DNA from 2 places in the Scandinavium sp. UTDF21-P1B genome. Region 1 is predicted to be linked to the other one. Evidence: predicted binding sites of a transcription regulator. Region 1 holds the regulator's gene; the other holds the start of a gene.
What was found. The regulator Fur, encoded in region 1, represses iron uptake genes when iron is present. The targets are predictions, from matches to a motif close to ATAATAATGAGAACNACTATCAA.
Positions count from the first base shown of each region.

Region 2: the regulator Fur is predicted to act here: its motif matches at 2,725-2,747, upstream of efeU (iron uptake transporter permease EfeU).

Region 1 is NZ_JBFLVD010000008.1:176,390-181,904, forward strand. Features, by position in the region: gene chiP (chitoporin ChiP) at 1-559, shown strand, start outside; gene chiQ (ChiQ/YbfN family lipoprotein) at 610-945, shown strand; gene fur (ferric iron uptake transcriptional regulator) at 1,034-1,486, opposite strand; gene fldA (flavodoxin FldA) at 1,801-2,331, opposite strand; gene ybfE (LexA regulated protein) at 2,481-2,774, opposite strand; gene ybfF (esterase) at 2,906-3,670, opposite strand; gene seqA (replication initiation negative regulator SeqA) at 3,844-4,398, shown strand; gene pgm (phosphoglucomutase (alpha-D-glucose-1,6-bisphosphate-dependent)) at 4,423-5,515, shown strand, end outside.
Region 2 is NZ_JBFLVD010000011.1:235,193-240,707, reverse strand. Features, by position in the region: gene efeB (iron uptake transporter deferrochelatase/peroxidase subunit) at 1-656, opposite strand, end outside; gene efeO (iron uptake system protein EfeO) at 661-1,788, opposite strand; gene efeU (iron uptake transporter permease EfeU) at 1,834-2,667, opposite strand; gene AB1287_RS07645 (NupC/NupG family nucleoside CNT transporter) at 2,917-4,101, shown strand; gene AB1287_RS07640 (DUF3574 domain-containing protein) at 4,177-4,605, opposite strand; gene putP (sodium/proline symporter PutP) at 4,697-5,515, opposite strand, start outside.

The DNA.
Region 1 (5,515 bases):
TATTTACGACGGTACCGCATGGTTACAGGCTCTGACCTTCGGCTACAAAGTGGCTGACGTGGTTGACCTGCGCCTCGAAGGGACATGGGTTAAGGCAGAAGGCCAGCAGGGCTTCTTCCTGCAGCGTATGACGCCAACCTATGCTTCCTCCAACGGTCGTCTGGATATCTGGTGGGATAACCGTTCCGACTTCAACGCCAACGGCGAAAAAGCCGTGTTCTTCGGCGGAATGTATGACCTGAAAAACTGGAACCTGCCAGGCTGGGCGGTGGGCGCTTCCTACGTTTACGCGTGGGATGCTAAACCGGCGGACTGGATGATCAACAGCGCAGGGCAGAAAGAGAGCATTGCCTCAAACAAAATCAAAGAGTCTTCCTACAGTCTCGATGCGATGTACACCGTCCAGGAAGGGCGCGCCAAAGGCACGCTGTTCAAGCTGCACTTCACTCAGTACGACAACCATTCAGATATCCCAAGCTGGGGCGGTGGCTACGGCAACATGTTCCAGGATGAGCGCGACGTGAAATTCATCGTTATCGCTCCGTTCACCATCTTCTGATAAGCGACGCGGCGGGCACGATGCCTGCCGCGTAACCATGAGGTCGTATCATGAAAAAATTGATTCTCGTCGCGATTATGGCGTCCGGGCTGGTGGCTTGTGCACAGCCGCAGGCACCGAAAGAAGACAGCAAGCTGAAAGCCGCCTACAGCGCCTGTATTAATACCGCGGAAGGCAATCCGGATAAGATTGAAGCCTGCCAAAGCGTGCTGGATGTGCTGAAGCAGGAGAAGGAGCACAAGCAGTTTGCCGAACAGGAAACGGTGCGCACGCTGGATTATCAGCAGTGTATCCAGGCGACCCGTACGGGTAACGATCAGGCAGTGAAGGCGCGCTGCGATAAAATCTGGCAGGAAATTCGCAGCAACAATACCCCCGCGCCGTAAGCCTTATTTCAACTCTGTTTTTGCCCCAAAATATGCCCATAAAAAAAGCCAACCGTCAGGTTGGCTTTTGCTTTTGCACGAGCGTCGATTATTTATCGGCGGCGTCGTGGGCGTGTTCATCTTCGCGGCAGTCGCCTTCAGCGCAGTGGCCGTAAAGATAAAGGCTGTGGTTAGTCAGACGAATGCCGTGCCTGGTGGCGATTTCACGCTGGCGTGCTTCAATCGAGTCATCACTGAATTCGATAACCTTGCCGCAGTCGAGGCAGATCAGGTGATCGTGGTGATGCTGCTGAGTCAGTTCGAAAACAGATTTACCGCCTTCGAAGTTGTGGCGGGTGACAATTCCGGCATCGTCGAACTGGTTCAGAACGCGATAAACCGTTGCCAGACCAATTTCCTCGCCCATATCGATCAGGCGCTTATAGAGGTCTTCCGCACTGACATGGTGATTGTCCGGCTCCTGAAGCACTTCCAGAATTTTAAGACGCGGAAGCGTGACTTTCAGGCCTGCCTTCTTTAATGCGATATTGTTGTCAGTCATGCGGAATCAGTCCTGTTGCTAGGCGATACACTTCCTTATTGGAAGTATTACTAAGAATGAATTCAGGATAATGCGTCTCATTATAGAACTGCGAAGTCTAAATGAAAACTGCAAACCCTGAGCAAAGTATGCTTTTCAGAAACGAGGCATCATCTGCAAAGCGAAACATCCGACCTCGTTAAAACAGCTGACATTGTACAGACATGTGCTCAAAAGTTAAAAATTTGTAGCGATTAATTTGATTGCTTTTATCTATTAATTTTACGGAACTTATCGCTAATACGGCGCAACCTGAGCGCTGCGCCATACGTTTATCAGGCGTTTTTGATCTCTTCGAGGTGCAGCTCTTCAGAAATCTGCTTAACCCACTTTTCAACGCGCTCAGCGGTCAGCTCCGGCTGACGGTCTTCGTCGATGGCCAGGCCCACAAAGTGATCGTCATCGGCCAGGCCTTTAGACGCTTCGAAATGATAACCCGCCGTTGGCCAGTGGCCGACGATGGTTGCGCCGCGTGGTTCGATGATGTCGCGGATGGTGCCGAGCGCATCACAGAAGTATTCTGCGTAATCTTCCTGGTCGCCGCAGCCGAACAGGGCCACCAGTTTGCCGTTGAAGTCTACCTCTTCCAGCGTCGGGAAGAAGTCGTCCCAGTCACACTGTGCTTCACCGTAGTACCAGGTCGGGATACCCAGCAGCAGAATATCGAAGCCTTCAAGATCTTCTTTGCTGCTTTTGGCAATGTCATGCACTTCAGCTACATCTTTACCAAGCTGCTTCTGAATCATCTTCGCGATATTTTCGGTATTGCCGGTGTCGCTGCCGAAGAAAATGCCTGTAATTGCCATGAGTAAAATAACCTCTTGAAACGTAATGAAATGATGGTGGAATGTTGCCCACAGATAAAGGCAATGATAGCAGGAGGAGAAGGGCGCGGGAACCGCAATCGCGCCGGACTGCACTCTCTGCTACATGAAAGTGATTTTTTGTCGGATTTTCAGACGAGTTTCTGGCTTCGCAACGCAGCCAACTGATGCATCAGTATTTCTTCAATCAGCTCGCTGCGGCTCATGTTTCTGGCTTCAGCCAGCTCGTTGAGCGCATCGACCGCTTCGTGATTGAGCTTTAGCTCAACGCGCTTGAGACCATTGCTTTTGTCGCGCTTCAGCTGATTACGCTTATTAATGCGTAACTGTTCGTCGCGCGAGAGCGGATTGGTTTTCGGCCTTCCCGGGCGACGCTCGTTTGCGAACAAATCTAATGTCGTTCGGTCCGTTTGTTCTTTTGCCATGATTCAGAGTGACTTCGGGGAAACAAGCCGCCGGACGACAGGCCCGGCGCAGATAGCGCGCAATCATACATCAGCGAAACCCCCACGCCAACGCCGGGAGCCACAATGGCGCTTGCTTGCTCGGATTTTAATCATTCCGCCAGATAGCGGCGAACAGCGCGCAGTACCGCGTCCGGTTTTTCAGCGTGGACCCAGTGCCCGGCACCGGCAATCACGTGTGCACGAGCCTGCGGGAATTGTGCCAGCAGCGTGTCGCGATACTCGGTGGTGACGTACGGAGAATTTCCGCCTGCAATAAACAGGGCAGGGTGGTCCCAGGCCGGAATCGTCTCCCAGCCGACAATATGCGGATACTGATCCCACAAAACCGGCACGTTAAAGCGCCATGCGCCACCGACGAAGGACTTCAACAGGAACTGAACCACGCCTTCTTCCTTTATATGCTGCCGCATTACTTCGGCGGCCTGCTGTCGTGTGGAAACGCCCGCTTCCGTCACCGCGTTAATCGCGGCAAAAATTTCATCGTGACGACGCACCTGATAATCCACTGGCGCAATGTCGATAGCCACCAGTTTTCCCACGCGTTCCGGTGCCAGGGCGGTAAACGCCATCACCGCCTTGCCGCCCATGGAGTGCCCAACCAGGGTGGCCTGCTCAATATCGTGAGCATCCAGCGTATCAAGTAAATCCTGAGCCATTGCCGGATAGTTCATGTCCGGGCTTCTTTCCGACAAGCCATGGTTGCGCATGTCGACTTGCAAAATATCGTGGTCGGTAACCAGGTCGCGGGCGAGGATCCCGAGGTTGTCCAGGCTGCCAAAAAGGCCGTGAACGAGGACGATGGGAGAATTAGTGTGCTGGTTTTGTGCAGATTGCGCTCGGCTGTTTAATTTCATGGCAAAGTTCTTTTTTTCGCTACGTCGGGTTAGGGTATCATGTTGAACATTCTGCCGCCCGGCTGCAACACTCAGTAGTCGTCTGAGTTTTTGCCGACACGCTATCCGCTGTTGGGTTTTGTCCCTATAATCCCAACGACTTGTATTCAGCAAAGAAATATCACTGGATTAAGATGAAAACGATCGAAGTTGATGACGAACTCTATGGCTTTATTGCCAGCCACACTAAGCACATTGGCGAGAGCGCATCCGACATTTTACGGCGCATGCTGAAAATTTCTGCCGTAGCCCAGAGTGCAGCCCCCGTTGTCAAAGAGACCCCGGCCCCGAGCGCTGCGCCGGTCGTTGCGGCGGCGGTGAAAAAAGCCTCTTCTCCGAAGGACAACGTCCGCGCCGTGCGTGAACTGCTCCTTTCTGATGAATACGCCGAGCAGAAAAAAGCGGTCAACCGCTTCCTGCTGGTGCTGACTACACTTTACTCCTTAGACAACAAAGCATTTGCCGAGGCCACAGAGTCGCTGCACGGGCGCACGCGCGTCTATTTCGCTTCCGATGAAGCGACGCTGCTGAAAAACGGCAACCAGACCAAGCCTAAGCAAGTGCCTGAAACCCCATACTGGGTGATCACCAATACCAATACCGGTCGTAAATGCAGCATGGTGGAGCACATCATGCAGTCAATGCAGTTCCCTGCGGAGCTGATTGAGAAGGTTTGCGGCACTATCTAACCCTTGCATAAGAAGGACCAGGCAATGGCAACTCATCCCCGTGCAGGCCAGCCTGCACAACAGAGTGATTTGATCAATGTCGCCCAGCTGACGTCTCAGTACTACGTGCTGAAGCCGGAAGTGGGTAACGCAGAACACGCGGTGAAATTCGGTACCTCCGGCCACCGTGGAAGTGCAGGTCGTCATAGCTTCAACGAACCGCATATTCTGGCGATTGCCCAGGCGATTGCGGAAGAGCGTGCCAAAAATGGCGTCACCGGACCGTGCTACGTAGGTAAGGATACCCACGCGCTGTCAGAGCCGGCGATCATTTCCGTACTGGAAGTGCTGGCGGCTAACGGTGTCGACGTGATCGTGCAGGAAAATAACGGCTACACGCCAACCCCTGCCATCTCTAACGCTATCCTGGTTCATAATAAGAAGGGCGGCGCGCAGGCGGACGGGATCGTTATCACGCCATCGCACAACCCACCGGAAGATGGCGGCATTAAATATAACCCGCCTAACGGTGGCCCGGCTGATACCAACGTGACCAAAGTGGTGGAAGACCGTGCCAACGCGCTGCTGGCCGATGGCCTGAAGGGCGTGAAGCGTCTCTCTCTGGATGCGGCTTATGCGTCCGGCCACATTAAAGAACAGGATCTGGTGCAGCCGTTCATTGAAGGGCTGGCGGATATCGTCGATATCAAAGCGATTCAGAAAGCCGGCCTGAAGCTGGGCGTTGATCCGCTGGGCGGTTCCGGGATTGAATACTGGAAGCGTATTGCTGAGTTCTACAAGCTCGATCTGACCATCGTTAACGATCACGTCGATCAGACCTTTCGCTTTATGCACCTCGATAAAGATGGCGCAATCCGCATGGACTGCTCCTCAGAGTGCGCGATGGCGGGCCTGCTGGCGCTGCGTGAAAAATTCGATCTGGCCTTCGCCAACGATCCGGATTATGACCGTCACGGCATTGTGACCCCCGCGGGTCTGATGAATCCAAACCACTATCTGGCCGTTGCCATCAACTACCTGTTCCAGCATCGTCCACAGTGGGGCCAGGACGTGGCCGTCGGCAAAACGCTGGTATCGTCTGCGATGATTGACCGCGTGGTGGAAGACCTGGGCCGCA
Region 2 (5,515 bases), on a different contig from region 1:
GAGATAAATCCTTCCCGCTTCCAGCGCACGCTCAGCAGATCCGGTGAGTGCTTGATGATGTCACGCAGGGCATGGATAACCGTATCCTGCGTGTTGGCGCAGATTTGTAGCAGCACGTCGCCGTGGCAGAGTGCCGCATCCAGCGCGTCGTTCGGAAAGCGCGTCATCCGTTGCAGCTTCTTCGGCGCATGTGCCGCGAGGCCAAAACGTTCGTCGAACAGCGACTGCCCGACGGACACCGTAATGGTAAGGTTATCCGGTGCAATATAAGGCCCAAGGATCCCCGAATCCATCGGTGGAAGACGCGGGTTTGGCGTATCGGGCGCAGGCCCACCGCTGGTCAGGAAAGTGATGCGATCGGTGAGCAGCTTAAAAAGCCGCTGCAGGTCATTTTTATCACTGGCCAGCACGTCAAACGCCACAATCATCATCGACGCCTGCTGGGGCGTCAACACGCCCGCCTGATGCGTGCCATAGAACGGCTGCGTTTCCATACGTGCATCGGGAGAAAGCGTACCCGGCGCACTTTGCGGTTTTGCCGCATGGGCGACCGGGCAGCCCCCGGTCACCGCCAGCGCGCCTCCCAGCGCGCCGATGTTTTTCAGTAAGCGACGACGTGACGGCTCGGTCAGATCATCCGGTTTGCTCTGTGCCATTACACTAGTCCAGTCCGAGGATCCCACGCAGCTGTGCCAGATCTTCCGCAAGGGTCGTGACTGGCCCTTTCAGCGCATTGCGATCGGAATCCGTCAGCTTATCGTACGTTTCATAGCCGTCTTTGGTTTTGTACTTCGCAAGAATGGTGTCGACTTTCTTGAAGTTGGCATCCACCTTCGCCAGCAGCGCGCTATTTTCTTTTTGCAGCTGAGGACGCAGCAGGTTCACGATTTTCTGTGCGCCGTCGACGTTGGCCTGGAAATCCCACAGATCGGTATGGCTGTAGCGGTCTTCTTCCCCGCTGATTTTGCTGGCGGCCACTTCTTCAATCAGGTCCGCAGCACCGCCGACAACTTTAGACGGCGGGAACGCCAGTTCGCTGATGCGCTTTTGCAGTTCCAGCACGTCGTTGTTTAGCTTCGTCGCGTACTCTTCCATGCCCCTGGTGGTGTTGTCGCCAAACAGCGCTTTTTCCAGGCGGTGGAAGCCGGTGAATTTCGGATCTTCCGCTTTTTTCTCGTAGTCGTCTTCACGCGCGTCAATGCTGCCGTCGAGATCGGAGAACAGCTCGGCAATCGGTTCGATACGCTCATAATGCTGGCGTGTCGGAGCGTACAGCGCTTTGGCTTTTTCGATATCGCCCGCTTTCACCGCGTCTGTGAAGGCTTTGGTACCTTTCACAAGCTCAGCGGTTTCAGCCGTCACGTAGGCTTTGTAATCCGCAATCGCATCGCCAAGGCTGAGCACCGCGTTGGCTTTCGCCGCATCCGCCGTCGCTTCGCCTTTAACAGTCAGCGTCCCTTTCGGGTTGGTCAGCAGGCCGCAGGTCATTTCATACTGGCCCGGCTGCAGATTGGCGGTCATCTTCTGGGTGAAGCCCGGCGCGATATTCTCGCGCTCTTCCACGACCATCACGCCTTTGAGGATCTCCCACTCCAGGGCTTTCTGGCTGTGGTTCTGAATGATGAACTGCGTTTTGCCCGAGTTCACGGTGATGTTCATCGGCTCACACTGCTTGTCCGTCACCGTGACTTTAACCTGTGGAATATCGGCGGCCTGCGCGGCAAACGCAGAGGAGAACAGCGCAGCGATACCCAGCTGCAGCGCACTACGGCGGAAATTAATCGTCATGACCATCCCTTTTATCCAATGAGTATGTTGTAACTAAAATAGTGATTATGGTGCGCTGCGCGACGGCGTCGTTGCAGCCCGTGGCGGCAGTGCGAACAGCACCAGCGCCGGGATAAGGTAGATAAAGTACACAGCCACTTCGCTGACGCTCGGTGCTTCCTGGTAGCCAAAAATCCCTTCCAGCAGCGTGCCAAACAGCGTGTGGGTTGAGAGCGTATTGCTTAAATCAAAAGCGACACCCTGGAAGTGGTTCCACAACCCTGCCTCATGGAAGGCGCGGATAGCGCCTGCCGCCAGCCCGGCGGCCACCAACAGAATAAACAGGCTGGTCCACTTGAAGAATGCGCCGAGGTTCAGGCGGATACCGCCCCAGTAAATCATAAAGCCGAGTACCACGGCGGTCCCGAGGCCGAGCATCGCGCCCAGCGGCGGCCAGATGCCGAGATCCTGTTGAAAAGCAGCCAGCAGGAAAAATACGGACTCCAGTCCTTCGCGCGCCACGGCGAAAAAGACCATCAGAATCAGCGCCCAGCCGTGGTTGTTGCCTTTCTGAAGCGCGTTATCCACTGCCTCTTCCAGCTGCTTCTTCACGTTGCGCGACACTTTGCGCATCCAGAACACCATCCAGGTCAGGATAAACACCGCAATGACCGCCACGATGCCCTCAAACATCTCCTGCTCTTTCTGCGGAAATTCGCCGGTGGTTTCGTTGATGAAAATCCCGAGTCCAAGGCAAAGCGCAGCGGCGAGGAATACGCCAATCCACATGACGCCAATCCAGCGCCCTCGCTGCGTGCGTTTCAGATAGCTGGCGATAAGGCTGACGATAAGCGCCGCTTCCAGCCCTTCGCGTAACATGATGAGAAATGGAACAAACATGCCTGAAACCCTTCAGTGTGAACCGCAGTCAATGGATGCAAAGTTTCGTAAATATGAGTGATAGTGATTATCATTACGACGCAAAGAAACTCAAGTAAAATGTGCGGATAATGATGTCAGGTTGTAAAAAGTTTCCGGCGACAGGGTGAGCAGGCGAAGCAATTTATCTAAGCTTATTAACAGGTAATCGTTTACGTCGCTGAAGGGCTGTGGCTAAATAGGCGCCCGTTTACCTGCATATACACTGAAATGGCTAATCTACTCCACTTCCTGCTGGCGCTGGTGGTAATCCTCGCACTCGCCTGGCTGGTCAGTTTTGACCGCAAAACCATTCGCATTCGCTATCTGGCCCAACTCATTATTATTGAAATGGCGCTGGCGTTCTTTTTCCTGCACGCCGAGAGCGGTTTAGTCCTGATTAAATCTGTATCAGGCATGTTTGAATCGCTGCTGAAATATGCCGCAGAGGGCAGCAATTTTGTCTTTGGTGGCATGAGCGACAAAGGCCTGGCCTTTATTTTCCTGGGCGTGCTGTGCCCGATTATTTTTATTTCCGCACTGATCGGTATTCTCCAGCACTGGCGTATTCTGCCCATTTTTATTCGCGTCATTGGCACGCTGCTGTCGAAAGTCAACGGTATGGGCAAGCTGGAATCTTTTAATGCAGTGAGCTCACTCATCCTCGGCCAGTCTGAAAACTTCATTGCTTACAAGGGGGTACTCGGCGACCTCTCCTCACGTCGGCTGTTCACCATGGCCGCCACGGCAATGTCGACGGTCTCCCTGTCAATTGTTGGCGCCTATATGACCATGCTCGACGCGAAATATGTGGTGGCGGCGCTGGTGCTGAATATGTTCAGCACCTTTATTATCCTGTCGGTGATTAATCCGACGCGCCCGGATGCCGAAGCGGAAATTAAGCTCGAGAAACTGCACGAATCACAGAGCTTCTTTGAAATGCTCGGAGAATATATTCTCGCCGGCTTCAAAGTGGCGATGATTATCCTGGCGATGCTGATCGGCTTTATCGCCCTGATCAGCGCGGTGAACGCCCTCTTCTCGACGCTCTTTGGCCTGAGCTTCCAGGCGATTCTGGGCTACGTCTTCTACCCGCTGGCCTGGCTGATTGGCATTCCGCTGAGCGATGCGCTGCACGCAGGCAGCATTATGGCAACTAAGCTTGTGGCGAACGAGTTTGTGGCGATGATCGAACTGCAAAAGATTGCTGCAGAAATGACGCCGCGCGGACTGGGTATTCTGTCCGTGTTCCTCGTCTCCTTCGCTAACTTTGCGTCTATCGGCATCGTGGCGGGCGCCATTAAGGGGCTGAACGAGAAGCAGGGGAACGCGGTTTCCCGCTTTGGGCTGCGCCTGGTGTACGGCGCGACGCTGGTGAGTTTACTTTCGGCGAGCTTTGCTGGGCTGGTGCTGTAATTTTCGTCGGGTGGCGCTGACGCTTACCCGACCTACGCAGGCCGGGTAAGCGTAGCGCCCCCCCGGCAGATTTCATCAGAACTGCACGCAAACCGGCTGATCGACCCGCATCACCGATTCCTGCGCAAAGCGGGATTTGTAGACCCCCCGCAGGGCCTCAATATTCGTTTCGCTCTGCGCATCTTTGCCGTGAATCAGCATCAGGGCTTTGCTCTGCTCGCGCGCCACGGTGCCGTCATTACCGAGCCACTGCCCGCGCGCATCAAACACCGTCAGGCCATCCTTAAATCGCGGCGTCACGTCGCGGTCAACAAACTGCTGCCACTCCTGTGCCGTGATGTCCTTCCCTGCCGGACGACTCAGGCCGAAATAGAGCGTCGTCTGCTGCATCTGGTTTTCGGTTTTGCAACTTTGGGTGTCTGTTACGGCTTTCTGCGAGGGTGCCGTGCAACCGCTCAGTACGATCGCCAGCGCGGCGGCGGCTAAGCCCGTTCTGATTTTCATTGTCTGCTATCCTCATTGTTTTTATGTCGGAAGATATCAGCTTATTTTCAGGTGATTAGCAAGAAAAAAGCCCGCTTTCGCGGGCTTCAGTTTACTCAGGTTGCAGCTTTGTTGGTGGCGCAGAGTGATAGTGCGCATCCGCGTCGGCAAAGCGCTTCAGCATTGATGCCGACGGCGCTTTGTCCAGCAGGCTGAACAGCACAATACCGATGCTGCCGAAAATAAAGCCCGGAATAATTTCGTACAGGCCGAGCCAGCCGAACTGTTTCCAGACGATGACGGTGATGGCCCCGATAATCATCCCTGCCAGCGCACCGTTGCGGGTCATGCGTGACCACATTACGGAGAACAGCACCACCGGCCCAAACGCGGCACCGAAGCCCGCCCATGCGTAGCTCACAAGACCAAGCACGCGGTTTTCCGGGTTAGCGGCCAGCGCAATCGCTACCAGCGCCACCACCAGCACCATCAGGCGCCCAACCCACACCAGCTCTTTCTGGCTCGCGCCTTTACGCAGGAAGGCCTTGTACAGGTCTTCGGTAATCGCACTGGAGCACACCAGCAGCTGACAGCTCAGGGTGGACATCACCGCCGCCAGAATGGCCGACAGCAGGATCCCGGCAATCCACGGGTTGAACAGAATCTGCGCCAGTTCAATAAACACGCGCTCGCTGTTCTGGTTCACCGCGTTCGCCAGCTGTGGGTTAGTGTTGAAGAATGCAATGCCGAAGAAGCCGACGGCCACCGCGCCCGCCAGGCACAGGATCATCCAGGTCATGCTGATACGACGGGCATGCACGATGCTGTGATGGGAATCCGCCGCCATGAAGCGCGCCAGAATATGCGGCTGACCGAAGTAGCCCAGGCCCCAGCCCATCAGCGAAATAATCGCCACAAAGTTCAGGCCCTT